4 regions of the Paenibacillus kribbensis genome follow, and region 4 is predicted to be linked to each of the others. Evidence: a T-box and tRNA genes for the amino acid it is inferred to sense, from the RefSeq annotation. Region 4 holds a T-box; the other regions hold tRNA genes.
The links. A T-box is a leader RNA that pairs with one kind of tRNA and senses whether it is charged. The one in region 4 lies ahead of leuS (leucine--tRNA ligase), so its partner is inferred to be a tRNA-Leu.
Positions count from the first base shown of each region.

Region 1: it encodes a tRNA-Leu, which carries the amino acid that the T-box ahead of leuS (leucine--tRNA ligase) is inferred to sense. The anticodon was not compared.
Region 2: it encodes a tRNA-Leu, which carries the amino acid that the T-box ahead of leuS (leucine--tRNA ligase) is inferred to sense. The anticodon was not compared.
Region 3: it encodes a tRNA-Leu, which carries the amino acid that the T-box ahead of leuS (leucine--tRNA ligase) is inferred to sense. The anticodon was not compared.

Region 1 covers NZ_CP020028.1:1,327,772-1,335,516, reverse strand. The annotation lists gene queA (tRNA preQ1(34) S-adenosylmethionine ribosyltransferase-isomerase QueA) at 1-104, opposite strand, end outside; gene B4V02_RS06175 (SpoIID/LytB domain-containing protein) at 112-2,205, opposite strand; gene ruvB (Holliday junction branch migration DNA helicase RuvB) at 2,516-3,523, opposite strand; gene ruvA (Holliday junction branch migration protein RuvA) at 3,573-4,187, opposite strand; gene ruvC (crossover junction endodeoxyribonuclease RuvC) at 4,184-4,687, opposite strand; gene B4V02_RS06155 (BofC C-terminal domain-containing protein) at 4,917-5,621, opposite strand; tRNA gene B4V02_RS06150 (tRNA-Pro) at 5,738-5,811, opposite strand; tRNA gene B4V02_RS06145 (tRNA-Leu) at 5,819-5,898, opposite strand; tRNA gene B4V02_RS06140 (tRNA-Arg) at 5,911-5,987, opposite strand; tRNA gene B4V02_RS06135 (tRNA-Gly) at 5,993-6,067, opposite strand; tRNA gene B4V02_RS06130 (tRNA-Lys) at 6,103-6,178, opposite strand; tRNA gene B4V02_RS06125 (tRNA-Asp) at 6,207-6,283, opposite strand; tRNA gene B4V02_RS06120 (tRNA-Met) at 6,298-6,374, opposite strand; tRNA gene B4V02_RS06115 (tRNA-Val) at 6,406-6,481, opposite strand; tRNA gene B4V02_RS06110 (tRNA-Glu) at 6,492-6,563, opposite strand; tRNA gene B4V02_RS06105 (tRNA-Ser) at 6,581-6,672, opposite strand; tRNA gene B4V02_RS06100 (tRNA-Asn) at 6,676-6,751, opposite strand; rRNA gene rrf (5S ribosomal RNA) at 6,770-6,886, opposite strand; rRNA gene B4V02_RS06090 (23S ribosomal RNA) at 7,033-7,745, opposite strand, start outside.
Region 2 covers NZ_CP020028.1:689,517-697,261, forward strand. The annotation lists rRNA gene B4V02_RS03090 (23S ribosomal RNA) at 1-651, shown strand, start outside; rRNA gene rrf (5S ribosomal RNA) at 803-919, shown strand; tRNA gene B4V02_RS03100 (tRNA-Asn) at 938-1,013, shown strand; tRNA gene B4V02_RS03105 (tRNA-Thr) at 1,017-1,089, shown strand; tRNA gene B4V02_RS03110 (tRNA-Glu) at 1,101-1,172, shown strand; tRNA gene B4V02_RS03115 (tRNA-Val) at 1,183-1,258, shown strand; tRNA gene B4V02_RS03120 (tRNA-Gln) at 1,313-1,387, shown strand; tRNA gene B4V02_RS03125 (tRNA-Lys) at 1,392-1,467, shown strand; tRNA gene B4V02_RS03130 (tRNA-Leu) at 1,479-1,559, shown strand; tRNA gene B4V02_RS03135 (tRNA-Gly) at 1,570-1,644, shown strand; tRNA gene B4V02_RS03140 (tRNA-Arg) at 1,650-1,726, shown strand; tRNA gene B4V02_RS03145 (tRNA-Pro) at 1,748-1,821, shown strand; tRNA gene B4V02_RS03150 (tRNA-Gly) at 1,831-1,901, shown strand; gene ppc (phosphoenolpyruvate carboxylase) at 2,639-5,431, shown strand; gene sigW (RNA polymerase sigma factor SigW) at 5,624-6,190, shown strand; gene B4V02_RS03165 (zf-HC2 domain-containing protein) at 6,340-6,963, shown strand; gene cdaA (diadenylate cyclase CdaA) at 7,185-7,745, shown strand, end outside.
Region 3 covers NZ_CP020028.1:5,195,036-5,201,785, forward strand. The annotation lists gene B4V02_RS23120 (Crp/Fnr family transcriptional regulator) at 1-381, opposite strand, end outside; gene B4V02_RS23125 (GAF domain-containing protein) at 680-1,132, shown strand; gene B4V02_RS23130 (response regulator) at 1,274-1,927, shown strand; gene B4V02_RS23135 (PAS domain-containing sensor histidine kinase) at 1,920-3,023, shown strand; tRNA gene B4V02_RS23140 (tRNA-Gly) at 3,221-3,291, opposite strand; tRNA gene B4V02_RS23145 (tRNA-Pro) at 3,301-3,374, opposite strand; tRNA gene B4V02_RS23150 (tRNA-Arg) at 3,397-3,473, opposite strand; tRNA gene B4V02_RS23155 (tRNA-Cys) at 3,499-3,570, opposite strand; tRNA gene B4V02_RS23160 (tRNA-Gly) at 3,581-3,655, opposite strand; tRNA gene B4V02_RS23165 (tRNA-Leu) at 3,662-3,749, opposite strand; tRNA gene B4V02_RS23170 (tRNA-Lys) at 3,764-3,839, opposite strand; tRNA gene B4V02_RS23175 (tRNA-Gln) at 3,844-3,918, opposite strand; tRNA gene B4V02_RS23180 (tRNA-His) at 3,934-4,006, opposite strand; tRNA gene B4V02_RS23185 (tRNA-Tyr) at 4,026-4,111, opposite strand; tRNA gene B4V02_RS23190 (tRNA-Thr) at 4,116-4,191, opposite strand; tRNA gene B4V02_RS23195 (tRNA-Phe) at 4,217-4,289, opposite strand; tRNA gene B4V02_RS23200 (tRNA-Asp) at 4,326-4,402, opposite strand; tRNA gene B4V02_RS23205 (tRNA-Met) at 4,428-4,501, opposite strand; tRNA gene B4V02_RS23210 (tRNA-Val) at 4,534-4,609, opposite strand; tRNA gene B4V02_RS23215 (tRNA-Glu) at 4,616-4,687, opposite strand; tRNA gene B4V02_RS23220 (tRNA-Ser) at 4,719-4,810, opposite strand; tRNA gene B4V02_RS23225 (tRNA-Met) at 4,814-4,887, opposite strand; tRNA gene B4V02_RS23230 (tRNA-Asn) at 4,922-4,997, opposite strand; tRNA gene B4V02_RS23235 (tRNA-Ala) at 5,002-5,077, opposite strand; tRNA gene B4V02_RS23240 (tRNA-Ile) at 5,102-5,178, opposite strand; rRNA gene rrf (5S ribosomal RNA) at 5,215-5,331, opposite strand; rRNA gene B4V02_RS23250 (23S ribosomal RNA) at 5,485-6,750, opposite strand, start outside.
Region 4 covers NZ_CP020028.1:1,836,184-1,843,928, forward strand. The annotation lists gene yqeH (ribosome biogenesis GTPase YqeH) at 1-208, shown strand, start outside; gene aroE (shikimate dehydrogenase) at 316-1,188, shown strand; gene yhbY (ribosome assembly RNA-binding protein YhbY) at 1,258-1,554, shown strand; gene nadD (nicotinate-nucleotide adenylyltransferase) at 1,573-2,163, shown strand; gene yqeK (bis(5'-nucleosyl)-tetraphosphatase (symmetrical) YqeK) at 2,147-2,743, shown strand; gene rsfS (ribosome silencing factor) at 2,740-3,087, shown strand; gene B4V02_RS08200 (CvfB family protein) at 3,084-3,992, shown strand; gene B4V02_RS08205 (class I SAM-dependent DNA methyltransferase) at 3,996-4,769, shown strand; T-box leader at 4,891-5,148, shown strand; gene leuS (leucine--tRNA ligase) at 5,211-7,649, shown strand; gene comER (late competence protein ComER) at 7,630-7,745, opposite strand, start outside.

The DNA of each region.
Region 1 (7,745 bases), 510 kb from region 4:
TTATTCTTGTTCAGCGTCAGCAATCTGGAAGCGCTCCGCTCCAGCAAAGGCGTCTGAGCAATTAATGCTTCAGGTAATTCAAAATCATAGTCGTTTACGTTCATATATTGGTCATTCCTTAACTATATCCACATTTTTGTAATAGTGTTGCAAAATTTTCTTGTAATCATACCCCTGCTCGGCCAAACCGTTGGCTCCCCATTGCGACAAGCCCAACCCATGGCCATTTCCTTTACCTGTAAAAATAAAGCTTTGTGTTTTGTCAATGACTCGTGCATGACGGTCTTCATTCATGACGATCACCCCGTTACCGCTTGAAGTGCTGCTCCCGGATGCTGACAGAATTTGAGTTCCTTGCGTGCCACTTATATGAGAAGTAGCCCCATCTGCGCCTAATACAGTATAACTGCCGGTACTCGCAATATCAAACAGAGTGCTAGGCAATCCCCCCATCGCTGAACGATACATATCGGGGTATTTTACCGCCAAAGGTGACCCGTTGGCTTCAACCTCCAGCACACGCCCTGACGGACCGCGTTTGGTAACATCCAGATGATTAATTGAGGCTGGTACTGTACCCGTTACTTTCCCTTGTAGTGATTTAGCAATTTGCGCTGATGTAAAAGGTCCACGCACCCATGCATAGTCTCCGGATTGAGGCACCTTCTCCAAAACAATCATCTCTTCACCCGGTTGCGCCTTGGCTACTGGTGCAACTGCCGACTGAATTTGGGGGATAGGGCGCACATTGGTATTTTCAGCAGTAACGGTAATTTTGTCTAACCCTGCTTCTGTGACTCCCTCCAGCTCCTTGGCATTATCCTCACGTATATAACCTGTTTGGCCACTGGAGAGAAGGACATGATACCACTCCTGTGCTCCTTTTTGCGCTGTTGTATCTCCCGAACTGTCTACGCTGGCGAATGCTTCACCACCACTGTTCCATACCTCGGAAGCATCTGCTGTTACACCGCCCGCATTAGATGAAAATACAGCTTCGACCACTTTGCCGCCGCTTTTAATCACTTCACCAGCCGTGGCATCTACAGCCTCATTGACATTCGCATGTTCCGAACCTTTACCATTGTAAGCCTGACTTAATGTGCCATCCACCACGTTCCCGATCTGAAACCGATTGCCTTGGGCAAGGGCATAGCTGCGGGCCGCTACCGCTTGAGCCTTGAGGGCTTCAGCAGGCCATGAGGAGTAGACCTCCGCTCCTACCACGGAATATAAATACTGCTCGAGCGGTACGTCATTAACAAGCGCCAGTTGTCCTGAGGTCATGCTAATCTCCATGTCGCCGCGATATGTACGCTGTGATCTTTCAACCACTTGAATCCCATTATTACCGCCGTTGACAATGACCTTGCTGTTATTAGAGCCACTCAGCATATAATGTGACATCGCTTGCGAGCCTGTCGTTACTCCTGCTTCTTGTCTTATCATGAGTCCGGTTTGAGTAGCACTAACTTTAGATAACGTAAGTTTGGGCTGCTTGCTCTCCAGCTCTGTCTTTAAAGTCGATAGCTTGCTGTCGTTACTCTCTTCTCCAACCCACACAGCATACTGACCTCTTGATTGAATCACAGTAAAAGCATCAAAGCCTGCCGCAGCAATTGTCGCTCGAACGAGATTTGCCTCCTGCTCGGTTCCATAGTTTCCTGTAGACCAGTGCTTATTGCCCTTAACTTCAGCCTGCGTTCCGGTTGCCGAAGAAATCCGCTGTACAGCAGCCTGTGCGGACTGTTCACTTGCATAAATTCCCGCGTACACCTGATAGACAGAGCTACCGTTTTTAGAACCGATAAAAACCGTAGGTTTATCATTCGTCTTTTGCAGGATTTGAGCCGCTTTAATTGCTGCTGCTTCATTTCCTTCAAGTACCTTCACCCGATAGCTGTCTACACTAAAACGAGCGGTGCTGTCCGGTAGTCCCATCCAAGCCTGATAACTGCCTCCACTGTTCTGTCCGACACTCAGACCTTCTGATGATTTCAAGGTTACCGCGGGAACTATTGCTTTATATTTACTGCCTAGATCCGCAAAGATCACTACACGAATATCTTCTTGGGCGGCAGCAGCCTGAACACACGAAGACCAGGGAATGCAAACTGTAGCTAATACCATAATCGCTGCTGCTCGTTTGGCCCGACCCGTCCATGTACTGAAAATTGTTTTTCGGTTCAATGCTTTTCCATTCATTTCTGAATCCCCCCATTCTGGCTATCCTAGCATGCATAAAGCATGATTTGGCGGGATCTCGACCATCGCCTGTCCCTTTAAATACATCGGCGGAATAAACCGAAATTTGAACACGCTCAATTCTTGCTCAAATGGTCTTTTCCCCTAACGATCCTATTCCACCAATATCGTACTTACTATATCGTACTTCCCCTTTCGCACTTACCATAATTGCGTAGCTACGCTGTAAATTAATCTCAATTACTTTCTCTTTAAAACCGTACTTTGGGCTGTGCTCTTGCAATAAAAGCCAAAAGCCCACCATTTCTAGTCACCGTGGATCCGTTGGCATAGGGATTCCAAGGTGAGCATATGCCGCTGGAGTCACCGTACGTCCCCGAGGTGTTCTTTGTAAAAGTCCAATTTGCAGCAAATAAGGCTCATACACGTCCTCAATCGTCTGGCTCTCTTCACCGATGGTTGCAGCAATGGTATCCAATCCCACAGGTCCACCCCGAAATGAATGAATCATGGCCTTAAGCATTTTATGATCAATTTCATCCAGTCCGAGCGGATCAATTTGAAGTCTTTTCAGCGCCTCTGCGGCCAATTCTGAATGGATCATACCGTCTCCGGCAACTTGGGCAAAATCACGCACCCTTTTTAACAGTCGATTCGCAATCCGTGGTGTCCCCCGTGAACGCAATGCAATTTCTTCGGCTGCATCCCCAACGATCTCAACTTCCATAATATCCGCGTTTCTGGATACGATGTAGGCCAGCTCGTCCGTCGTATAGAACTCCAATCGACTGATAACACCAAACCGGTCGCGCAACGGCGCAGAAAGCAGCCCAGCGCGTGTAGTAGCCCCTATAAGGGTAAAGGGCGGCAAATCCAGGCGAACTGAACGCGCACTCGGGCCTTTACCAATCATAATGTCCAGCGCAAAATCCTCCATCGCCGGGTACATGACTTCTTCCACCGTACGATGGAGGCGATGAATTTCATCAATGAATAAAACATCGCCTTCTTGAAGATTGGTCAGCAGCGCTGCCAGGTCTCCAGGTCTTTCAATCGCAGGCCCTGAGGTGGTACGCAAATTAACCCCTAGTTCATTCGCAATAATGTTGGCGAGAGTCGTTTTACCCAATCCGGGAGGACCGTACAACAGTACATGATCCAGCGCTTCTTTACGCATTTTGGCCGCTTCAATGTAAACTTTCAAATTTTCCTTAACCTGATTTTGCCCGATATATTCATTAAGATAACGGGGGCGAAGGCTTAGCTCCGCCGTCTGGTCTTCCATCATCAAATTGGCGGAAATAATCCGATCATCCATTTTCCATCGCTCCTCTTTCACCAGACTTCTGTCAACGGACACCAGCGTCCTATCCGGCAAACAACAGTTGCAAAGCCCGTTTCATCAAAATATCGGCAGATTCATCAGGTTTCGCATCCTTCTTCATTCTGCTCCATACCTTATCCAACTCTGCATCTGTGTAACCGAGTGCCTTGAGCGCCTCACGTGCCTCGCCCCAATACGAACCCTCGCCCTCTTCCACGACAGGCTCTGCAAACAGTCCGGTCACCATCCCCAGCGAACCAATACCGTCCAGCTTGTCTTTCAAATCCAGAATCATGCGCTGCGCCGTCTTTTTACCGATTCCCGGCAACTTGGTGAGAAATGTGATATTTTCCTGATAAATCGCCGTCACCACATGAGCAGGCGTACCGCCTCCCAAAATCCCAAGTGCCACACGTGGTCCAATACCAGATACATCAATCAGTTTACGAAATAATTGCTGTTCCTCACGGGTTGCAAACCCAAACAGTAAAATAGCATCTTCCCTCACATGATGGTGAATGTAAATAACCACCGGTCCTTCCGTTTTGGCGAAGGCGTAAGGATTCGGACAGAACACCCGATATCCCACCCCCTGCACATCCAAAACGACATATTCATTTTCCAAGTGAGCCACAGAACCACGCAAGAAATCTATCATTTTCGCAATACCTCATTTAATTTTGAATTTAGTCCATAGGAATGCGCATGACAAATAGCCACCGCCAAAGCATCCGCTACATCATCCGGTTTAGGCACAGCCTGGAGCTTTAGAAACATTCTAACCATCTCCTGCACCTGCTTCTTCTCCGCCTTGCCATACCCTACAATAGCCTGCTTTATCTGCATCGGCGTGTATTCCCCAATAGGGAGATTACGTTGCCTTGCAGCCAGCACCAGCACACCACGCGCCTGACTTACAGACATAGCAGTCGTAACGTTGCGATTAAAAAAAAGCTTCTCCAGCGCTACCGCATCAGGCTTATATTTATCAATCAATTGCAGCATGCCTTCATACACATGAAGCAGCCTATCTTCTTCCGGTGTATGGGCTTCTGTCTGAATGCAGCCGTACTGCACAGGAACCACCTTACTGCCAATCTTGTCCACAAATCCGAAGCCCACAATAGCAATACCCGGATCAATTCCTAGAAAACGCAAAAAAATCTCTCCCTTATCGCTAAACCATGGCGTTAACTAACATCAGCCAACTCTATCCTGAATACATTTATGGCTAAATTCCATACAAAGCGAACATATGTGTCGTTCATTTCATTATAACAAAACTTTGCATCTAATAGAGGAAAAAATTTAACTCTCAGTGAAAACATAAAAAGAGACGCCACAAGCATCACCTGATCGGTAAAAGCCTGACGTCTCTTGCTTCTAATCAATATTGCTGTTTTAATACCCTCTGTGTTCGTTCCACCGCAAAGTCACTAAAAGTAGAGATTACACTGTTGTACTCGTTTATATCCTGTACACGGATTCCCTGTTGCAGCTGTTCATACACCCCTTCCGGCAAAGCCGTTTCCATGGAGTCTACATCCAGTTGGAAAAAAGTCCGTATCACCTTCTCCTTTTTAGGTGGCCCTTCAAACAAAGTGAGTTGTCCGTCAGCGCTCAAGCCCATGTAGCCGTGCTCTTTACACGATTCTGACAGGTCTTCCACCCTTCGCTCGAACCATACCTCTCCCTTAGTATTAAGCCGTCCCTTCCAGTCGGGATGCTGTTTCAGTAAATTTTCCAGCTGCTGCGAGCTTAGCGTTCCCAAGGAAAGTGTTTCCGTACCACATACATAGGTAGTTAACAGGTGAGTTTTCCTGCTTATACCGGAAGCACGTATGCTTTGCAAAACCTGCATCTGTGAGGAGTGATCTTCAGCCGGTGTTGTGTGTGAGGATTCCTCCATATCAACCTCTGCCATAACGGCAGTAGCGAGTGGCTGTGACAGCATAGCCTGCATATGTCTTGAAAACAGAATACCCAACCCAGCCAGCAAACAAGCTACTCCAAAAATGGTGCAGGCCCATACTGTTCTTCTTCCCTGTTTCCAGCGCCGTTTCATTTGTTTTTTCCAGCTTAATCGCTTCACAGTAATCCCTTCCGTCCCACTTTTTGTGTTAGTGTGACCTGGAGATTACTGAATTATACAAAAAGATAATAAAGACAATAAAAAAAGCCGCTGCTTCCAGCGACTTTCCCTTTGAATCGGGATGACACGATTTGAACATGCGACCCCCTGGTCCCAAACCAGGTGCTCTACCAAGCTGAGCTACATCCCGAAATACATGCCGGTGAGAGGACTCGAACCTCCACGGTTTCCCTCACGATTTTGAGTCGCGCGCGTCTGCCAATTCCGCCACACCGGCTTATGAAGTTAATGGCGCGCCCTGAGAGATTCGAACTCCCGGCCTTTTGATTCGTAGTCAAACGCTCTATCCAGCTGAGCTAAGGGCGCAAATATGGAGCGGACGACGGGAATCGAACCCGCGACCCTCGCCTTGGCAAGGCGATGCTCTACCGCTGAGCCACGTCCGCAATACAATTATATTATAACATATAATTTCAAAAAATGGTGAGCCATGAAGGACTCGAACCTTCGACACCCTGATTAAAAGTCAGGTGCTCTACCAACTGAGCTAATGGCTCCCAACAGGGTCATGCAACTTTATAAAAATGGCGGAACTGACGGGATTCGAACCCGCGATCTCCTGCGTGACAGGCAGGCATGTTAGGCCTCTACACCACAGTTCCATAATAAAGTTAATTGGTTGCGGGGGCAGGATTTGAACCTGCGGCCTTCGGGTTATGAGCCCGACGAGCTACCGAACTGCTCCACCCCGCGAAAGTAGAAGGGAATTCTTTTTAATTATTTATGGTGGAGGCTGAGGGGATCGAACCCCCGACCCTCTGCTTGTAAGGCAGATGCTCTCCCAGCTGAGCTAAGCCTCCGTACTACTTATGACCCGTAGGGGATTCGAACCCCTGTTACCTCCGTGAAAGGGAGGTGTCTTAACCCCTTGACCAACGGGCCATGCAACAAAATAATTCTGGCGGAGAGAGAGGGATTCGAACCCTCGAGACGCTTTTGGCGCCTACACGATTTCCAATCGTGCTCCTTCGGCCAACTCGGACACCTCTCCATATGGCTCCCCGAACAGGACTCGAACCTGTGACAACTCGATTAACAGTCGAGTGCTCTACCAACTGAGCTATCAGGGAATAATAATCATAAAGCTTGCTTGGCGGCGTCCTACTCTCCCAGGACCCTGCGGTCCAAGTACCATCGGCGCTGGAGGGCTTAACGGTCGTGTTCGGGATGGGTACGTGTGGAACCCCTCCGCTATCGCCACCAAACATGAATTTGCCTCGCAAATTCTTTTTCAGGAAGCAGCATCGCCAAATGCTGTGTGTTCGCTTGTCCAGCCTAAGCCACTTGAGCTTACGCTATATCAAACTTACACCCTGAAAACTGGATCCGAAACTCCATTGCGTCCTATCTTTAGGATAAGCCCTCGACCGATTAGTATTGGTCAGCTCCATGCATTGCTGCACTTCCACCCCCAACCTATCTACCTCGTCGTCTTCAAGGGGTCTTACTAATTGGGAAATCTCATCTTGAGGGGGGCTTCACGCTTAGATGCTTTCAGCGCTTATCCCTTCCGTACATAGCTACCCAGCTGTGCTTCTGGCGAAACAACTGGTACACCAGCGGTACGTCCATCCCGGTCCTCTCGTACTAAGGACAGCTCCTCTCAAATTTCCTACGCCCACGACAGATAGGGACCGAACTGTCTCACGACGTTCTGAACCCAGCTCGCGTACCGCTTTAATGGGCGAACAGCCCAACCCTTGGGACCTACTTCAGCCCCAGGATGCGATGAGCCGACATCGAGGTGCCAAACCTCCCCGTCGATGTGGACTCTTGGGGGAGATAAGCCTGTTATCCCCAGGGTAGCTTTTATCCGTTGAGCGATGGCCCTTCCATGCGGTACCACCGGATCACTAAGCCCGACTTTCGTCCCTGCTCGACTTGTAGGTCTCGCAGTCAAGCTCCCTTCTGCCTTTGCACTCTTCGAATGATTTCCAACCATTCTGAGGGAACCTTGGGGCGCCTCCGTTACTCTTTAGGAGGCGACCGCCCCAGTCAAACTGCCCACCTGACACTGTCCTCGTACCGGCTTACGGTACCAAGTTAGAACCTAGATACGATCAG
Region 2 (7,745 bases), 1.1 Mb from region 4:
AGTTTGACTGGGGCGGTCGCCTCCTAAAGAGTAACGGAGGCGCCCCAAGGTTCCCTCAGAATGGTTGGAAATCATTCGAAGAGTGCAAAGGCAGAAGGGAGCTTGACTGCGAGACCTACAAGTCGAGCAGGGACGAAAGTCGGGCTTAGTGATCCGGTGGTACCGCATGGAAGGGCCATCGCTCAACGGATAAAAGCTACCCTGGGGATAACAGGCTTATCTCCCCCAAGAGTCCACATCGACGGGGAGGTTTGGCACCTCGATGTCGGCTCATCGCATCCTGGGGCTGAAGTAGGTCCCAAGGGTTGGGCTGTTCGCCCATTAAAGCGGTACGCGAGCTGGGTTCAGAACGTCGTGAGACAGTTCGGTCCCTATCTGTCGTGGGCGTAGGAAATTTGAGAGGAGCTGTCCTTAGTACGAGAGGACCGGGATGGACGTACCGCTGGTGTACCAGTTGTTTCGCCAGAAGCACAGCTGGGTAGCTATGTACGGAAGGGATAAGCGCTGAAAGCATCTAAGCGTGAAGCCCCCCTCAAGATGAGATTTCCCAATACGTAAGACCCCTTGAAGACGACGAGGTAGATAGGTTGGGGGTGGAAGTGCAGTAATGCATGGAGCTGACCAATACTAATCGGTCGAGGGCTTATCCTAAAGATAAACGCAATGGAGTTTCGGATCCAGTTTTCAGGGTGTAACACCTTGAAAGTATGTACAAGTGCATACGAAAAACGCATTAAAATTCATTCACACGGCTGTGATGAACGGAGTTTCAATACGGAAGAATTTGCGAGGCAAATTCATGTTTGGTGGCGATAGCGGAGGGGTTCCACACGTACCCATCCCGAACACGACCGTTAAGCCCTCCAGCGCCGATGGTACTTGGACCGCAGGGTCCTGGGAGAGTAGGACGCCGCCAAGCAAGCTTTATAATTATTATTCCCTGATAGCTCAGTTGGTAGAGCACTCGACTGTTAATCGAGTTGTCACAGGTTCGAGTCCTGTTCGGGGAGCCATTTGCTCTCATAGCTCAGTAGGTAGAGTGCATCCATGGTAAGGATGAGGTCACCGGTTCGATCCCGGTTGAGAGCTTGTTGTAGGATGGCCCGTTGGTCAAGGGGTTAAGACACCTCCCTTTCACGGAGGTAACAGGGGTTCGAATCCCCTACGGGTCATAAGTAGTACGGAGGCTTAGCTCAGCTGGGAGAGCATCTGCCTTACAAGCAGAGGGTCGGGGGTTCGATCCCCTCAGCCTCCACCATTTTTATCCGAATAAAAGGATGAAAAGTTGGGGAATTGTGAATCATATGCATATTGGGGATTAGCCAAGCGGTAAGGCAACGGACTTTGACTCCGTCATGCATAGGTTCAAATCCTATATCCCCAGCCATTGAGAGCCATTAGCTCAGTTGGTAGAGCACCTGACTTTTAATCAGGGTGTCGAAGGTTCGAGTCCTTCATGGCTCACCATTACATTATATGCGCGTGTGGCGGAATTGGCAGACGCACTAGACTTAGGATCTAGCGTCTTTGACGTGGGGGTTCGAGTCCCTTCACGCGCATATTGTTTTTGCGGACGTGGCTCAGCGGTAGAGCATCGCCTTGCCAAGGCGAGGGTCGCGGGTTCGATTCCCGTCGTCCGCTCCATATTTGCGCCCTTAGCTCAGCTGGATAGAGCGTTTGACTACGAATCAAAAGGCCGGGAGTTCGAATCTCTCAGGGCGCGCCATCTTTACAAAATCTATAATATCGGGATGTAGCTCAGCTTGGTAGAGCACCTGGTTTGGGACCAGGGGGTCGCATGTTCAAATCGTGTCATCCCGATACTGTTTTGCGGGTGTAGTTCAATGGTAGAACTTCAGCCTTCCAAGCTGATAGCGTGGGTTCGATTCCCATCACCCGCTTAATGATTACCTAGAAGCCGAAAGGCTTCTTTTTATTTTGTCCACATTATACCCACTTTGTTGTTTAGAGTTCTTTGCCAATGTATCTCTTTCATGCACAGTTGGGGATGACTTGTGCATATTGTAAATAGGCTCATGTTAATGTAACGCCTAGAACCCGAGTTTGTCCTCCAATATATATCTTTCTCCTGTAGTAAGACTAATTTCCTGATCAAATCCCTTATAAATAGGAATCCTATGACTGCTAACGGTATGAATTTATGGTGATAACTCAAAAGTTACTGTCCAGTTGTACACATTATCTTCTTTTTATGTGGGTAATAGCAGATTATTGGATGAAAAACACATCTATATTATTGATCGGTGACAAGTTTTGTGTATATCTTTGTGGATAGAAGCTTGATTAGCTTCATATTGTCAACAAATCATAAACATGTACACATAATGATGCATGAATTTTTGTTTTGGAAATCACACTGCCTATAAGAATTGTGTATAAATTTTCATGAAATTCTTTGGATACTCTTAACTAAGTTCATCTAATTTCATTTTAATGCATAAAAAACCAATATATTCTCAAAAAAAGTATTTAAAATACATGATTTTTTACTGTAAATTTTGCAGCTTTTCATACGTTTTTATTGTATGATGTTAAGAAAGTGTCAAATTTCGTGTGTATACGTACCTTTGCAACAAGACTGTATATGGTGTGGAACAGATCAGATGGGGGGAAAAGCATGACCGAGCTTACGTTAACCGCAAACAAAAACCAATCCAATAATCTGCTGCGGCGGGACGTTCGTTTTCTAGGAAATATTCTTGGTGAGGTTTTGGTTCATCAGGGTGGCAACGAACTTTTGGATATCGTGGAAAAAATACGTGAGACAAGTAAATCGTTACGTGCCGGGTATCAGCCGGAGTTGTACGAGAATTTCAAACAAATGGTCAGCGGACTGGATACGGATATTCGTCACCAGGTTATTCGCGCGTTTGCGATTTATTTTCAGTTGGTGAATATCGCTGAGCAAAATCATCGTATTCGTCGTAAGCGGGATTATGAGCATTCCGCTGGTGAAGATGTTCAACGCGGCTCTATTGAAAGTTCCGTTCAGGAGCTTAAGCAAGGGGGATTCTCTGCCGAGGACGTCAGTAATATGCTGAAAGAGCTCTCTCTGGAACTGGTTATGACCGCACATCCTACAGAGGCAACACGACGGGTAATTCTGGATATTCATAAGCGGATTTCTGAGGATGTCATGCTGCTGGACAATCCGATGCTTACCTTGCGCGAGCGGGAACAGGTGCGGGAGAATCTGCTGAATGAAGTAATTACACTGTGGCAGACAGATGAGCTGCGTGACCGCAAGCCAACTGTATTAGATGAAGTAAGAAATGGGATGTATTATTTTCATGAGACTTTGTTTCATGTATTGCCGGATGTATACCAAGAATTGGAACGATGTTTAAGCAAATATTATCCCGAGCAAAAATGGCACATTCCAACCTACCTGAGATTTGGCTCCTGGATTGGTGGGGACCGAGACGGCAATCCGTCTGTGACATCTCATGTAACTTGGGAAACGTTACGTATGCAACGCAAGCTGGCTCTGAGAGAATATCAGCACACACTGAAAGAACTTATGGGATACTTGAGCTTTAGCACTAGCATTGTGCGCGTTTCAGATGATCTGCTGGCTTCTATTGAAGAAGATCGTTCACATATTACGCTCAAAAAGATGGAAGTATGGCATAACGAAAAAGAGCCTTATCGGATTAAACTCGCATATATGATTGCCAAGGTGAATAACATTTTGGATGAAAATAAACAGGACACCAGGGAACGTTATAGCACTGCTGAAGAGCTTATTGCAGACCTGAATGTTATTGATAACAGTTTGCGTCATCATTTTGCGGATTATGTGGCAGATACGTATATTCAAAAGATGATTCGCCAGGTAGAGCTATTCGGATTCCATACAGCTACACTGGATGTACGACAGCATAGTCAGGAGCATGAAAATGCGATGACTGAGATTCTTTCCAAAATGAATATCGTGTCAGATTACGGTAAGTTGCCGGAGGAAGAAAAGATAGATCTGCTGGAAAAGCTGTTGAACGAACCCCGTCCAATTACTTCGCCGTATTTAAAATATAGCGATAACACGCAGGAATGTCTTGACGTATATCGCACGATATATATGGCTCAGAAGGAATTTGGCAAGCAGTCCATTACAAGCTACCTCATCAGTATGACTCAGGGAGCCAGTGACTTGCTGGAGGTTATGGTGCTAGCCAAAGAAGTGGGACTGTTCCGCATCGAAAAGGATGGTACTGTCATATGTACACTGCAATCCGTTCCTTTGTTTGAAACGATAGACGATCTGCATGCTGCACCAAGTATTATGAGAAGATTGTTGAACTTGCCTGTATATCGACAATCTGTAGCCGCAATGGATCAGCTTCAGGAAATCATGCTGGGCTACTCGGACAGTAACAAGGATGGCGGGGTGGTTACGGCCAACTGGGAGCTTCGGGTCGCGATGAACAGCATTACAGAAGTGGTTAATGAGTTTGGCGTAAAAGTGAAGTTCTTTCACGGTCGTGGTGGAGCACTGGGCCGCGGAGGAATGCCGCTTAACCGCAGCATCCTGGCTCAGCCTCCTCATACGATTGGAGGCGGGATCAAGATTACGGAGCAGGGTGAAGTGCTCTCATCCCGATACTCGCTCAAAGGCATTGCTTATCGGAGTCTTGAGCAGGCGACCTCAGCCTTGATTACGGCTGCTGCGTATCATCGCTCCGGGCAGAAGGAAGTGTTTGAGGAAAGCTGGGAGGAGATCATTGCCCGTATTTCCGAGGTATCCCTGAAGAAGTATCAGGATTTGATTTTCCGAGATCCGGATTTCTTCGCTTTCTTCAAAGAATCGACGCCGTTGCCTGAGGTGGGCGAGCTGAATATTGGATCACGTCCGTCGAAGCGTAAGAACAGCGAGCGTTTTGAGGACTTGCGCGCCATTCCATGGGTTTTTGCATGGACACAAAGTCGCTACTTGTTACCTGCATGGTATGCGGCTGGAACAGGTCTGCAAAGCTTTTATCAGAACAATGAGGATAATCTCAAGGTACTGCAAACGATGTTTAGGGACTCGGCTTTCTTCCGGTCCCTTATTGATACGCTGCAAATGGCGATTGCCAAAGCGGATTTGCTGATTGCCGAGGAATATGCGGGAATGTCCGATAATGAAGAGGCAAGAGAGCGTATTTTCGGACAGATTTCAGAGGAGTTCAAGCTTACATCCGAGCTGATTTTGAAAATAACCGGACAATCCGAGATTTTGGACGACGTGCCGGTGATTCAGGAATCAATCAGGTTACGTAATCCTTATGTCGATCCGTTAAGTTATCTGCAGGTTCAGTTGCTTAGCGAGCTACGGGAGCTGCGTGATCAAAATGGAGATGATGCTGAGCTGTTGCGTGAGGTATTATTGACCATTAACGGAATTGCCGCGGGATTAAGGAACACAGGCTGATACAGCTTGGCTGTATGAATACAGATGATCGGGCGCTTATAGAGTGCCCGATTGTGCTGTGTGAATAAAATATGACAGAAGAGTGTTCAGATGGTGTCAATACTATAGTTGATTTTCGGATAAAATTAAACTACGATGAATAATCATAAATATGCAATAGGTAACCCATCAGCAAGTCTGGGGGAGTATAGAGTGGATAATATGGAAAGCCGCTTGGTTAGGCTGGTACAGAAAGGTGATCAGCGGGCTTTTGCGGAGCTAGTCGAGTTATATAAAGATCGAATTTTTCATCTTTCCTACCGGATGCTTGGTAATCGCCATGAGGCGGAGGATCTGGTGCAGGAAACTTTTTTGCGTGTGTATCGCAATTTGGAGAAGTATGACCATGGACAGAAGTTCTCGACCTGGATTTACAGGATTGCTACAAATCTATGTATTGATCGTCTGCGAAGGAGAAAACCTACATACTCACTTGATGCTGAAATGACTGATCAGGAAGGTGTCGATGGGTATGCTATGCTCGCTAGCGAAGAGCTTACCCCTGAGGGGCGTACGTTGTTGTCCGAGACACAGGCCTTGATTCATGATGCCATTGACAGTCTTCCAGACAAATACAGGACGATTATGGTGTTGCGGTACTTGCAGGAGCTTTCCTTGCAGGAAATTAGTGATGTGCTTAATATTCCCGTGACTACAATTAAAACGAGGGTTCATAGAGGCCGGGATTTTCTACGAAAAAAATTGGAGCACAAGCTGTAAATCATATGCTTAAGTACTTGGGAAGTATCTGTATAGATGTTTTTTATGAAACATAATACTCGCTATAACGTATGTAAGAAGAGTAAAGCTCTAAGAAGGAGCATGTTATGTTGAGAAACACGGAAGAATACTAGAAAGGATTGGCTCATATGGATTGCAAACTAGCCATCTCTTTTATGCATGACTATCTGGATGGCGACCTGTCTGAGCGGGATAAACATGAGTTGGAGCAACACTTGTTAGACTGCCCGGAATGTCGCATGCGTTTTAAAGAGCTTGAGCGGACGGATGCGATGCTTTATGGTACACGCCATTATCAAGTGCCGTGTGTATCGGATGAGCTGACATTTCGCATTATGAATGCTTTGCCGCCACATAAAAGACAGACCGTGGCTCCTATGCTGTCTTGGGTGAAAAGGCATCCCGCCGTAACAGCTGCTGCCTTCTTTCTTATTGTTGTATGTTCAAGTATGGCCAGCTTTTCAAGCACGGATAATCAATTGGTAGTCAAAGGCAACAATCTGGATCAAGTCGTTATTCAAGGCGATACAGTGATTGTGCCTGAGGGGAAATCCATTGCCGGAGATTTGACAGTACAAAATGGCAAGGCTCGGGTATACGGCGATGTGGAAGGAAATGTAACTGTGATTGACGGTTCCTACTATCAAGCGTCCACAGCTCATATTGCAGGACAGGTCAAAAGTATTGATCAAACCTTGGATTGGATTTGGTATAAAGTTTCCGATTTGTTTGGGGGCCCGTCTTCTCCATAAAAGAAGTTTGAAATGGCAAAAACGATATCGAGCGCCTCTTTCCGCTGGAAAAGGCGTTCTTTTGTATATGAAGCTGGCGAATTGTACTGTATTTTACTGATTTTAGCGGTTCTTTTGTCGCGCAGCTTGCAACGCGAGCCTTATCGTTATAACCTAGATAGAGAGAGCATACTGTGTACATACTACACCCACTCACTACAGAAAATTGCGGGGGCATGCGCATGTTGGATTATTTTGCGGACCTGACTTGGAAAGAGTCCATTAAAGATATTATCGACATTTTGATCGTTACCTATATTATGTATCAGCTTATTTTACTTGTTCGCGGAACGCGTGCAGTTCAATTGTTGAAAGGCATACTGTTTCTGGTCGTCATTTGGGCAATTAGCACTTGGTTTGATTTGTACACGCTCAAGTGGTTGATGAATCAGATGTTCACTTTTGGTGTGGTGGCTATTTTTATTATTTTTCAGCCTGAGTTGCGTCGTGCTCTGGAACAGTTGGGGCGAGGCAAATTATTTGGGCGTTCGTCTGCGGATGATGAGGAGATTAACAAGTTAATTGGGGAAATGATTAAGGCGCTGAATTATTTATCTCGTAGAAAAATAGGAGCTTTGGTTGTATTTGAGCGCGAGACAGGGTTGAACGAATATACGGAGTCAGGTATCAAGACACAGGCAGTGGTCAGTTCTGAGCTGCTAATTAATATCTTTATCCCAAACACGCCTCTGCATGATGGTGCGGTGATTATTCAAAATAAGCAGATTGCTTCTGCAGCTTGT
Region 3 (6,750 bases), 2.4 Mb from region 4:
CATCTCTCCGTTTTTGGACAGGAGCAACTCCAAATCCTTAACAAGCACGACACCCAGTTCACACGCATCGGCTGTTTCCGCAGTGCAGCTATACTCTTCCCCATCTATCCCGCTGAATTCCCCGATCAGATCACCCTGATGCTGAATGGTCAAAATCAATTCTTTACCATCTTCTGTCGACTTACGAAGTTTTACATGGCCTGAATGTATATAATAAAGCTGCTCCGCATCATCGCCCTCTCGGAAAAGCATAACGCCTGCCTTTACCTTTTTCCAAGACATAATTTCTTTCAGCAGCTCAAAATGCTCCTCCGTCAAAAAAAGCTGAATCCCCGTGCGTTCCGCCTCGTCCCCAAACCGTTCCATACAAGTGGCTTGCATTTTAGCGTCCTCCTCATGTTTACCTGATATCTATATCATAATGGTTTGACACATGGGTTGTTATCGGGAGAACACCTGATTTTATACCTTCCTACTCCCTGATTCGCTGTGATAAATATCACTTCTCAGGCAGGCTAGTGCCTTATTTATCGGCTTTCCTCCTACTCATTTCCCCGTCTTATGAAAAGTCAGTGTTTCCTACGCCTATAGATCAGGGGGTTCCCTGACTTACTTTTGTAACCATCGAAGCTACAATAATTAGAGCTACAGTTTTGTTAAGAAAAAGGATGTGTCTTCCATGCTACAAATAACGGATGAAATGCGAAAAGAACTGAACCAGTTAAGGGATCGCATCTATGGAGATCTCACTGCCCTTGCATTCATGTCCAAATCAGGAGGCGGTAAGTTACATTGGTATTACGTCTCTGGCAGCCGAAGCAATCGTTATCGCCTTATTTCTTTTAAAGTGGGACACGGCATTGCCGGGCTGGCAGTTCGTCTGGGACGTACCGTGACTGTGAATGCTTTGCTGCCTGGCAGCATACGTCTGCGTCAGGAATGTGCGCTGATGCTGGCTGAGCAGCTTCATTCTGCTATAGCTATTCCCTTTTCCAGCACAGGTAATTTACCGAATGGTGTGCTACTTCTTGGTAACCGCGATGTAAGGACGTTCACCGATTCCGAAGTAGCCGAGGCAACTCGAGTCGCTCAGCGGCTTGGTGAGCTATGTACTCACCCCCCTACTTCATAAGCTTCTTCATACTTTTATAGATAACAACAGATATTTGCTAAATATGGACATACCCAGCTGACTATATTGATTGAAATCCCTAAAATTTGCTATGATTATGACAAAACGCACGGTTTTTTTACCGTTCGAGGGGATGACAAATTGATTCGTATACTTGTAGTGGATGATCATGTTGTCGTACGTTCCGGCCTCATGGCCCTATTGGACGGCAAAAACGGCATTAAGGTGGTAGGAGATGCTGCAGACGGTGATGAGGCGATCCGCAAGGCGGTGGAGCTGCAACCCAATGTAGTGCTCATGGATTTTAGCATGCCACCTGGCAAAGACGGTCTAACAGCAACCACTGAATTAAAAAAAAAGTTGCCTGATACTGAAGTTCTTATCCTAACGATGCATGACGATGAGGAATACCTATTCCGGGCCATTCAGGCCGGGGCATCCGGATACATTTTAAAAAGTGCACCTCACGAGGAATTACTCGCAGCCATTCAGTCTGTGGCCGAAGGCAGCGCCTATTTGTACCCAAATGCGACCAAACGACTGATGAGTGAATATCTGGACAAGATCAAACAGGAAGGCATTGCCGGACCCTATGAGTCCCTTTCCGAGCGTGAAAAGGAAATTCTGTCATGGATAGCGAAAGGATATGCCAATAAGGAAATTGCCGAGCATCTGGTAATTAGCGTCAAAACCGTAGAGTCCCACAAAAGTAACCTTATGGAAAAGCTTAACCTGAAAACACGGCCTGAGTTGGTCAAATTTGCACTTAAAAAGGGGCTGCTGCACTATGAATGAATCTTCTAATCCTTTGCCGCAGCACGCTTTTGGTGAGTCGGCTGATAAGTTACTAAATGATTTGGAAGCTTATATCCCGGAGTCCCCTTTTCTCCATGAACTGCGTAACTCACTTCACCAGCTATCCAACCTGAAACTTGCATTAGATACTTCCTCCATCGTTGCTTTGACCGATCATCGTGGCATTATTCAGTACGTGAACGACAAGTTCTGTGAGATTTCGCAGTACAGTCGTGAAGAACTGATCGGTCGGGATCATCGGCTCATTAATTCAGGCTACCATACTTCCGCGTTCATGAAAAACCTGTGGACCACCATACGCTCAGGCCAGGTATGGCAAGGAGAAATACGCAATCGGGCTAAGGATAACAGCTATTACTGGGTGAATACCACAATCGTTCCGTTCATGGACGAGGAAGGCAAACCCTATCAGCACTTAGCAATCCGTAATGAGGTCACCAAGCTGAAAAAGGTCGAGGCTGAGCTTCAGACGATGATGACGCAAGTAATGCAAATTCAGGAGGAAGAACGCAAGCGTTTTTCAAGAGAATTGCATGATGGGATCGGACAAAGCTTGTTTTCTCTAATTATTCAACTAGATAGCCAACTTGCTGAACAGCCTAGTCCTGTTCTGGAAAATCTGCGTTCACAAGTGACCGACATCATTAAAGACGTCCGCGGACTAGCATGGGAACTACGTCCCTCAGTTCTGGATGATTTAGGTGTCGTACCAGCCATACGAACCTATATTGAAAACTTTTGCTCGCATTACGGTATTGAGGTCCATTTTCAGTGTAACCTACGTAAACGCCTTGATATCCGTAAGGAAATAGCTATTTATCGGATTGTACAGGAAGCATTAACGAATGTAGCCAAGTATGCAGACGTAGCAGAAGCACATGTCGACGTAGAAGATCAGGGAGAAATCATACAAGTGAGCATTTGGGATGAGGGGATCGGATTCTCTGAAGAATCCCAAGGAGAGGGCGTTGGACTGTTTAGCATGGAAGAACGGGCTAGAGGAGTAGGAGGATATATGAGCATGACCTCCGCACCAGAGCAAGGAACCTCCATCCAGCTCACCATTCCCGTGTAAAATCGGCCGTTGGATCGTAATCGGTGTATATCCGCAAACTTATTTGTGGGGTATGCACCAGATAGCGCAAATCCTCAATATTCATCATATCGTTATTTAGAAAATATAATAAAAAAAGAGAGAGCACTGTCTCCAGACAGGCTCTCTTTATTTATAAGGTGTCACCACTGAGGCAACAAGAATCCGCTATAGCAAAAAGCGGGTGATGGGAATCGAACCCACGCTACCAGCTTGGAAGGCTGGAGTTCTACCATTGAACTACACCCGCAAATCAGTATCGGGATGACACGATTTGAACATGCGACCCCCTGGTCCCAAACCAGGTGCTCTACCAAGCTGAGCTACATCCCGACATTATACATTTTTTTAGAAATGGCGCGCCCTGAGAGATTCGAACTCCCGGCCTTTTGATTCGTAGTCAAACGCTCTATCCAGCTGAGCTAAGGGCGCATATTGTAATCCATAATGAGCGTTAAGGCGCCACCCAGATTTGAACTGGGGAATGAAGCTTTTGCAGAGCTTTGCCTTACCACTTGGCTATGGCGCCGTATGGATAATGGAGCGGACGACGGGAATCGAACCCGCGACCCTCGCCTTGGCAAGGCGATGCTCTACCGCTGAGCCACGTCCGCAAAATATGGTGCGGTCGAGAGGACTCGAACCTCCACGGGGGGTTAGCCCACACGGACCTGAACCGTGCGCGTCTGCCAATTCCGCCACGACCGCAAAATAATTATAAATGGTGAGCCATGAAGGACTCGAACCTTCGACACCCTGATTAAAAGTCAGGTGCTCTACCAACTGAGCTAATGGCTCTTAATGGCTGGGGATATAGGATTTGAACCTATGCATGACGGAGTCAAAGTCCGTTGCCTTACCGCTTGGCTAATCCCCATTAATAAGAATAAAGGGCGGCCGATGGGGCTTGAACCCACGAATGCCGGAGTCACAGTCCGGTGCGTTAACCACTTCGCCACGACCGCCATATGATTAAGAAAAGACTGGTGGAGGATGATGGATTCGAACCACCGAACCCGTAAGGGAGCAGATTTACAGTCTGATGCGTTTGGCCACTTCGCTAATCCTCCAAAATGGTGCCGGCGAGAGGACTTGAACCCCCAACCTACTGATTACAAGTCAGTTGCTCTACCAATTGAGCTACACCGGCACATTACTCATTCCCACTTGAAAGGTGGCTCGGGACGGAATCGAACCGCCGACACGAGGATTTTCAGTCCTCTGCTCTACCGACTGAGCTACCGAGCCATATTATGTTGTACTACTAAATTATACATATTAGAATGGCGGAACTGACGGGATTCGAACCCGCGATCTCCTGCGTGACAGGCAGGCATGTTAGGCCTCTACACCACAGTTCCAGAGGCATTTCCATCAGGAAATTAATTGCGGGGGCAGGATTTGAACCTACGACCTTCGGGTTATGAGCCCGACGAGCTACCGAACTGCTCCACCCCGCGATAGTAAAAGGGATTTCTTTAAAAATTATTAATGGTGGAGGCTGAGGGGATCGAACCCCCGACCCTCTGCTTGTAAGGCAGATGCTCTCCCAGCTGAGCTAAGCCTCCATATTATGACCCGTAGGGGATTCGAACCCCTGTTACCTCCGTGAAAGGGAGGTGTCTTAACCCCTTGACCAACGGGCCTTACAAAATAAATTCTGAATTTTTAAAGGTGTGGCGGAGAGAGAGGGATTCGAACCCTCGCACCACTTTCGCAGTCTAACCCCTTAGCAGAGGGTCCCCTTATAGCCACTTGGGTATCTCTCCGAGTAGCGGCAGAGGGGATCGAACCCCCGACCTCACGGGTATGAACCGTACGCTCTAGCCAGCTGAGCTACGCCGCCACCTTATATATATAAGTCAAAAATATTCAAAATATGGCTCCCCGAACAGGACTCGAACCTGTGACAACTCGATTAACAGTCGAGTGCTCTACCAACTGAGCTATCAGGGAATATTGGTGGAGCCAAGCGGGATCGAACCGCTGACCTCCTGCGTGCAAGGCAGGCGCTCTCCCAGCTGAGCTATGGCCCCAATCATGTTGTATTAATTAAGAAATGGTGGGCCTTAGTGGACTCGAACCACCGACCTCACCCTTATCAGGGGTGCGCTCTAACCAGCTGAGCTAAAGGCCCTAATATTTACAGCTTTATTATCCTCTAAAGGATATCGCTTGGCGGCGTCCTACTCTCCCAGGACCCTGCGGTCCAAGTACCATCGGCGCTGGAGGGCTTAACGGTCGTGTTCGGGATGGGTACGTGTGGAACCCCTCCGCTATCGCCACCAAACATGAATTTGCCTCGCAAATTCTTCCGTATTGAAACTTGATTCATCACATATCGTGTGAATGAATTTCAATGCGCTTTTCGTATGCACTTGTACATACCTTCAAGGTGTTACACCCTGAAAACTGGATCCGAAACTCCATTGCGTCCTATCTTTAGGATAAGCCCTCGACCGATTAGTATTGGTCAGCTCCATGCATTACTGCACTTCCACCCCCAACCTATCTACCTCGTCGTCTTCAAGGGGTCTTACGTATTGGGAAATCTCATCTTGAGGGGGGCTTCACGCTTAGATGCTTTCAGCGCTTATCCCTTCCGTACATAGCTACCCAGCTGTGCTTCTGGCGAAACAACTGGTACACCAGCGGTACGTCCATCCCGGTCCTCTCGTACTAAGGACAGCTCCTCTCAAATTTCCTACGCCCACGACAGATAGGGACCGAACTGTCTCACGACGTTCTGAACCCAGCTCGCGTACCGCTTTAATGGGCGAACAGCCCAACCCTTGGGACCTACTTCAGCCCCAGGATGCGATGAGCCGACATCGAGGTGCCAAACCTCCCCGTCGATGTGGACTCTTGGGGGAGATAAGCCTGTTATCCCCAGGGTAGCTTTTATCCGTTGAGCGATGGCCCTTCCATGCGGTACCACCGGATCACTAAGCCCGACTTTCGTCCCTGCTCGACTTGTAGGTCTCGCAGTCAAGCTCCCTTCTGCCTTTGCACTCTTCGAATGATTTCCAACCATTCTGAGGGAACCTTGGGGCGCCTCCGTTACTCTTTAGGAGGCGACCGCCCCAGTCAAACTGCCCACCTGACACTGTCCTCGTACCGGCTTACGGTACCAAGTTAGAACCTAGATACGATCAGGGTGGTATCCCAAGGATGCCTCCCCTCAAGCTGGCGCTCAAGGCTCAACGGCTCCCACCTATCCTGTACAGATCGTACCCAAATTCAATATCAAGCTGCAGTAAAGCTCCATGGGGTCTTTCCGTCTTGTCGCGGGTAACCTGCATCTTCACAGGTATTAAAATTTCACCGGATCTCTCGTTGAGACAGCGCCCAAGTCGTTACGCCATTCGTGCGGGTCAGAATTTACCTGACAAGGAATTTCGCTACCTTAGGACCGTTATAGTTACGGCCGCCGTTTACTGGGGCTTCGGTTCATAGCTTCGCCCGAAGGCTTACCACTCCCCTTAACCTTCCAGCACCGGGCAGGCGTCAGCCCGTATACTTCGCCTTGCGGCTTCGCACAGACCTGTGTTTTTGCTAAACAGTCGCTTGGGCCTTTTCACTGCGGCCCCCTCGGGCTATTCACCCTACCGAGGCACCCCTTCTCCCGAAGTTACGGGGTCATTTTGCCGAGTTCCTTAACGAGAGTTCTTCCGCGCGCCTTAGAATTCTCTTCTCGCCTACCTGTGTC
Region 4 (7,745 bases):
CGGGGAATTGCTCTCTCCGCCAACGCGCGATCAATTGGCAGAAATGCCGGAATGGACGAGACATGAGTTCCGTGTTCCCCGTAAAGCTCCATCGGACATCTATATTTCCGGTTTGGGATGGATCAGGGTGAATAGCGACAGCGGAGCTCTGGTAGCGGTTCATGTCCCTCGGGGAATCCGTGTCCTTTTGCGGCCTGCGTTGATTTAACGGATGTTGTAAGCCATGTTATAGGGCGGCAAGGAACATGTTCAGGTTCCTGCCGCCATTCATGTATTTGTGCAGCCTAATATTTTGCAGTATGGGAGAGATCAACGATGAGCAGCAGCGGGGAGTCTGGAGCGACCGAGCAAGGTCTTGTACTATTAGGCGTATTGGGGGATCCGATCAAGCACTCCAAATCGCCTCTTATGCATAAAATAGCTTTGCAGGCAGCGGGAATTGAAGGGGATTTTGTACCACTTCACGTCAAGCCGGATCAGTTGGAGGATGCCATGAAGGGAATTCGGGCATTGCATTTCCGCGGAGTCAATGTGACAATTCCCCATAAAGTTGAGGTTATGAAATATCTGGATGAGATTGATGAAGGGGCCAGGCTGATCGGCGCAGTCAATACGATTGTGAATGACAACGGACGGCTGAAGGGTTACAATACCGACGGAATCGGCTATGTGCGTTCCCTTAAGGAAGAGACTTCGGTGGAATTGAAAGGTGCAAAAATTGCCGTTCTTGGAGCCGGAGGGGCTGCTCGTGGCGTGATTCATGCTCTTTTGGAGGAGCGGCCGGAATCGGTTATGATTCTGAACCGAACACGCGACAAAGCTGAGCAACTGGCACAGGAATGGACGACGGAAGCGATTCCAGTAACGGGCTATGCCAACGATGAGGCGAAGAACGTACTTGCAACGGTAGATGTGTTGATCAATACAACCTCGGTGGGAATGTCGCCCTTATCAGATGAGCTTCCACTGGAAACGAGCTTGATTCCGAAGGGAATTATTGTGAGTGATTTGATCTATAACCCGCTGGAAACGAGGCTTTTACGTGAAAGCCGTGAACAACGTGGCTGTATTGTGCATGGTGGCTTGGGGATGTTCGTGTACCAGGGAGCAGTGGCCTTTGAGTATTTTACGGGGATTGCCCCGGCGGTAGACCAGATGAGAGCGGCGGTGCTGAGAAGCCTGTCATAGGTCAGATTTTACATTTAAAATTATGGAAATGCCGCATTGCATATGTGGCGATGAAGGGGTTAATTATACATGTTAACAGGTAAACAAAAAAGATATTTGCGTTCCATGGCGCATCATTTGGACCCGGTTTTTCAAGTAGGGAAAAACGGTACGAATGAGCATCTTATGCGTCACATCAACGATGCGATTGAAAAGCGTGAGCTGATGAAGGTGCAAATTTTGAACAACTGTCTGGACGACAAGCATGAAATTGCGGAAGAGCTGGCTGCGGAAACAGGTTCCGAGCTTGTGCAGATCATCGGGAGCACCATTATTTTGTACAAGGAATCCCGTGATCACAAGCAAATTGAGTTGCCAAGAGGATAAACACGCGGGGAGAATACTATGAAAATCGGTATTATGGGCGGTACATTTGACCCGATTCATATTGGGCATCTGCTGGCTGGAGAGGCGGCAAGGGATGCCTATGGGCTGGATCAAGTATGGTTTATGCCTTCTCATATCCCTCCGCACAAGCATCAGGCGGGGGCAAGCGGTACGGAGCGTCTGGAGATGACGAGAGAAGCGGTGGCGGGTCATCCCGCTTTTGAAGTGCTGGATATTGAAGTGCTTCGCGGTGGGGTATCATATACCATTGACACGATCAAGGAGCTTCAGAAGCTGCACCCTGCGGAGGATTTTTATTTTATTATTGGCGCGGATATGGTCAACTACTTGCCTCATTGGCAGGGAATTGAGGAGCTGGCGCAGCGGATTTGCTTTATCGGTGTCAGACGCCCCGGTTTCCAGCTTGCATTACATGAATTGCCGCATTATTTAGAGAACAGGATATTGCTGGCGGACATGCCAGTGGTGGACATTTCATCCACGGATATTCGGGAACGTGCTGCGGAAGGGCGCACCATTCGTTATCTTGTGCCTGACCGTGTGCATGACTATATTACAAGGGGCGGTTTGTATGAAGTACAGCCGTGAGCAATTGATGGAGGCCGTATCCGGTCAGATGCCTGAAAAACGCTGGAAGCACACGCTGGGTGTTATGCATACCTCCGTGGAGCTAGCCAAGCGTTATGGCGCGGACCCGGAGAAGGCCGAACTGGCGGCTATTCTGCATGATGTAGCGAAATATTGGCCTGTTCAGCAGATGGAAGAAGTAATTCGCAGTCATCCCGAATGTGATCAGGAGCTTTTGAAGCATGACAAACAGCTCTGGCATTCTGAGGTGGGATACTGTGTTGCAGCAAGAGATTACGGGGTAGATGATCCGGAAATACGAAATGCGATTCGCTGGCATACGTCAGGGCGTGTAGGCATGAGCCTGCTGGATAAAGTCGTGTGTCTTGCTGATTACATTGAGCCGGGCCGTGATTTTCCGGGGGTCGACCATATCCGAAAACAGGCCAAAAAAAGTTTGGAGCAAGGGCTTGTCGCTGGATTTGACTCTACGATTTCATTGTTGCTGGAGAAGCAAAAGGTTATTTTTCCTTTGACGGTCTTGTCGCGCAATGACTTGATTCAACAACTAAAACAGAGAAAAACGGAGGTTCATGAATGACCCTTACGAATGAGCAATTGATGCAAACTGCGGTTGATGCCGCTAATGATAAAAAGGCAATGAACATTGTTGCACTGGATTTGCGTGGAGTATCACTTGTCGCGGATTATTTTGTAATCTGCCACGGTAATTCGGATACACAGGTACAGGCGATTGTAACCGAAATTCGCAAACGTGCTCATGATGAAGGTGTAACAATCAAGGGTATCGAAGGTATGGATTCCGCACGCTGGGTTCTGATGGATTTGGGAGATGTTGTAGTGCATGTCTTCCATCGCGACGAGCGTGAATATTATAACATTGAACGACTCTGGTCGGATGCTAAGGTTGTGGAGAAGGTATGAGTCTGATTGCTGGTACTTATGTCACCATTATGGTGGACCGTGAAGTGTCCCCTTTTGGCTACTTTCTCACCGTTGGTGAGCAGGATGTGCTGCTACATTATACGGAGCTTACACGCGAGATCGAGGTAGGCGAACGGTTGGAGGTATTTATTTTTTACGATACAGAGGACCGTTTGGCCGCAACCATGAAAAAGCCGTTCTTGTCGCTGGGCGAAATGGCAAAGCTTGAAGTGGCTGATGTGCACCCGCGCTTGGGATGCTTCCTGGAGATGGGACTGGGTCGCCAGCTTTTGTTGCCGATTCGCGAGCTGCCGGAGAACCGGGACTTGCACCCTCGGGTGGGCGACCACGTGTATGCGATCATGGAGCATGACAAGCAGGGCAGACTGCGGGCTAAGCTGGCAGGAGAGCAGGAGTTGGCTCCGCTGTGCTTCCATGCCCCTGATTCGTGGAAAAATACGTGGGTGCAGGCGACCGTGTACAAGCCGCTTCAGATGGGTACATTTGTCCTGGTGGACGGCGGGGTGCTTGGTTTTGGGGCCATTGGTATGATTCATTCCTCGGAACGTAACCGGATGCTTCGGTTGGGCGAAGAGGTTAAGGTACGGGTCGCGCTTGTTCGTGAAGACGGTCGTGTCAATCTGGCGATGTCGCCGCGTAAGGAAGTGGGCCGTAATGAGGATGCAGATCGGCTGATCGCTTTTCTGAAAGAGCGTCCAGGCGGAGGTATGCCTTATTCTGACGCAACCCCGGCCGACATTATCAAGCAACGGTTTGGCATCAGTAAATCTGCCTTCAAGCGTGCGATGGGCAAGCTGATGAAGGAAGGACTGGTTATACAAAAGGAAAACTGGACCTACCTGGTGGAAAAAATGCCTAAACCGAAGGACGGGAATGAGGAATAAAAAATGGCTTCTTACCGGAAGTTTGCCTATGTATATGATGAGCTGATGCAGGATATGCCGTACCCAGACTGGTTGCGCTTTGCACGGCAGGCTTGGGAACAGTACGGTATGCCGCATACGGTGGCCGAGCTGGGCTGCGGAACGGGCTCCATTACGATCCCCCTGGTTAACTCGGGCTTCGAGGTGACCGGCATTGACCTATCTTCTGATATGCTGGCGGTAGCCCGCCGCAAAATGGAAACGACTCCGCAAGGACAGCGGCTGTTTCGTGAGGGAAGCGTCCGCTGGCTGCAGCAGGATATGCGGGAATGGAGTTTACCCGAGCCAGTCGATTCAGTGATTTCTTTTTGCGATTGTCTGAACTATTTGCTGGAGGAAGAAGATATAACGGCTACGTTTCACAGAACGTATGCAGGTCTTAAGCCCGGCGGAACCTTTTTGTTTGATGTACATCATCCCCAGACGTTTGTACGTTATGATGAAGAGCAGCCTTTTGTATTGGACGAACGCTCCATCTCGTATATCTGGACCTGTGCGCTGGATACGCCACGCTGTGAAATTGAGCATCATCTTAGTATTTTTGCGAGAGCAGAAAATGAAGGACGCGATCTGTATCAGCGGTTCGAGGAAATTCATGTGCAGCGTGCCTATGACCCGGACTGGATGAAGGCAGAATTGTCCAAAGCGGGTTTTCGTGATGTGAAGGTGTATGCGGATTTTGAATGGGTAGAAGCAGAGGATGACGCGGCGAGATTGTTTTATGTTGCTGTAAAATAGTGAGGCTTTATTATTCGAATATGGGAAAAAGAAGGGCGCTTTCATAATGACATGAAGGGCGTGTAGTCCTTATTTGACTTTTTTCGCAGTTTTCAATATAATAGTGCCATTATTAACGGTTAAACAATCGCTGATGAGGAATAGTAGTTTTGTGTGGACATGTAGAGAGCCGGCGGGTGGTGCAAGTCGGTTGACAGCGCAAAGTGAACTCGCCTCGGAGATATGCGCCCAACGCAGGAACGCCCTATACAGGTGTTTATATTCTGTTACTAAACCGCATCGGATCACCTCCGTTATCAGGTGCAAAGGGAGTAGAACGCGAAGAACGCTTTCTGCTAACTAGGGTGGTACCACGGGAATATAACCTCTCGTCCCTAGCGCTGAATACGCTACGGGATGCAGAGGTTTTTTTGTTGCATACCGTTTGAGGAGGAAATGAGAATGACAGACACACAGCCGAAGCACGGCTATCAACCGCAAAGTATTGAACCAAAATGGCAGAAATATTGGGATGAGAACAAGACGTTTCGTACCGGAGAAGAGCCGGGCAAACCGAAGTTTTATGCTTTGGATATGTTCCCTTACCCGTCTGGAGCTGGTCTGCACGTAGGCCATCCGGAGGGCTACACGGCAACGGATATTGTTTCGCGTTATAAAAGAATGCGCGGCTACAACGTACTGCATCCGATGGGTTGGGACGCTTTCGGTCTGCCTGCCGAGCAGCATGCGCTCGATACAGGTGAGCATCCGCGTGAAATTACGGTGAAAAACGTAAATAACTTCCGCCGTCAGATCAAATCGCTCGGTTTTTCGTACGACTGGGATCGTGAAATCAGTACGACTGATCCTGATTACTATAAATGGACACAATGGATCTTCATCCAATTGTACAAGCGCGGTCTTGCTTATGTAGCTGAAGTACCCGTGAACTGGTGTCCTGCGCTGGGAACCGTGCTGGCGAATGAAGAAGTTATTGATGGTAAGAGTGAGCGTGGCGGTCATCCGGTCATCCGTAAACCAATGCGTCAATGGATGCTGAAAATTACGGAATACGCGGATCGTCTGCTGGATGATCTGGAGGAGCTGGATTGGTCCGAGAGCATTAAGGATATGCAACGGAACTGGATTGGCAAATCTACCGGGGCTGAGGTTATTTTTCCAATTGAAGGCCATGACAAGCAGCTGACGGTATTTACAACCCGTCCGGATACGCTGTTTGGTGCGAGCTACTGTGTGCTGGCTCCAGAGCAGGAACTGGTGGAAATCATCACTACACCTGAACAAAAGGATGCTGTACATCAATACCGTGAGCAAGCTGCTCGTAAAAGCGATCTGGAGCGTACGGATCTGGCTAAGGATAAAACAGGCGTGTTCACAGGTGCTTATGCGGTGAACCCGGTGAACGGTGAAAAGCTGCCCATCTGGATTGCCGACTATGTGCTGGCAGGCTACGGAACAGGCGCAATTATGGCTGTACCGGGTCACGATACACGTGACTGGGAATTTGCCAAGAAATTCGGATTGAAAATCACTGAGGTTGTCCAAGGTGGAGACGTGGCTAATGAGCCATACACCGAGGATGGTCCGCACGTCAATTCAGGCCCGCTGAATGGACTTACCAACGAGGAAGCGATTCCGAAGATGATCGAATGGCTGGAAGCCGAGGGTAAAGGACAGGGCAAAGTAACCTACCGTCTGCGTGACTGGCTGTTTAGCCGCCAACGCTATTGGGGTGAGCCTATTCCGGTAATTCATCTGGAAGATGGCACGATCAAAACGGTTCCTGAGGATCAGCTGCCGCTCATGCTGCCGGAGATGGACAACATCAAGCCTTCAGGCACGGGTGAATCCCCATTGGCCAATGCAAAAGAATGGGTAGAAACCATTGATCCTGAGACAGGCATGAAAGCGCGTCGCGAGACCAACACGATGCCGCAATGGGCAGGAAGCTGCTGGTACTACCTGCGCTTTATTGATCCCAAAAATGATAAAGAGCTTGTATCCAAGGAGAAGCAGCGCGAATGGATGCCTGTTGATTTGTACATTGGCGGAGCGGAACATGCGGTTCTTCACTTGCTGTATGCTCGTTTCTGGCACAAGGTACTGTATGATCTCGGCGTAGTGGAAACGAAAGAGCCTTTCTACAAACTGGTCAACCAGGGCATGATTTTGGGCAATAACAATGAAAAAATGAGTAAATCGCGTGGTAATGTCATTAATCCTGACGATATTGTGAATACGTTTGGCGCCGATACGCTGCGTATTTATGAGATGTTTATGGGGCCGCTCGAAGCGACCAAGCCATGGAACGAGAATGGAGTTGAGGGAGCGCATCGTTTTCTGTCCCGCGTATGGCGCCTGTTTGTTTCCGAAGATGGTAGCCTGAATGATAAAATTACAAATGACGGCGGAAGCGATGAGTTCAAGCGGACCTGGCATAAAACGCTGAAAAAAGTAACTGAAGATCTGGATGCCCTGCGCTTCAATACGGCAATTAGCCAGTTGATGATTTTCACCAACGATGCATACAAAGCAGACCTTTTGCCGCGTGCAGCGATGGAAAACTTCGTGCAAATGCTGTCGCCGCTTGCACCGCATCTGGCCGAGGAATTGTGGCAGCTGCTGGGGCACAACGACAGCATTACCTACGCGGCTTGGCCTGCTTATGATGAAGCATGGACGGTGGATGCCGAAGTGGAAATTGTCGTGCAGGTGAATGGTAAAATCGTGCAGCGTGCAAAGATTGCCAAGGATCTTGATGCCAAAAAGATGGAAACATTTGCTTTGTCGCTGGACAACGTTCAGCAGATGCTGGCCGGCAAAACGGTTCGTAAGGTAATTGCTGTTCCAGGTAAGCTGGTTAATATTGTTGCCGGTTAATCGGCTTTGAGCCGAAGGAGACATTTACCTTTTGCATGTCCTCCTCATACTTGTTGTGTGTAGCCCGTATCAGTTTAGGAAAGACACTATGCAGGC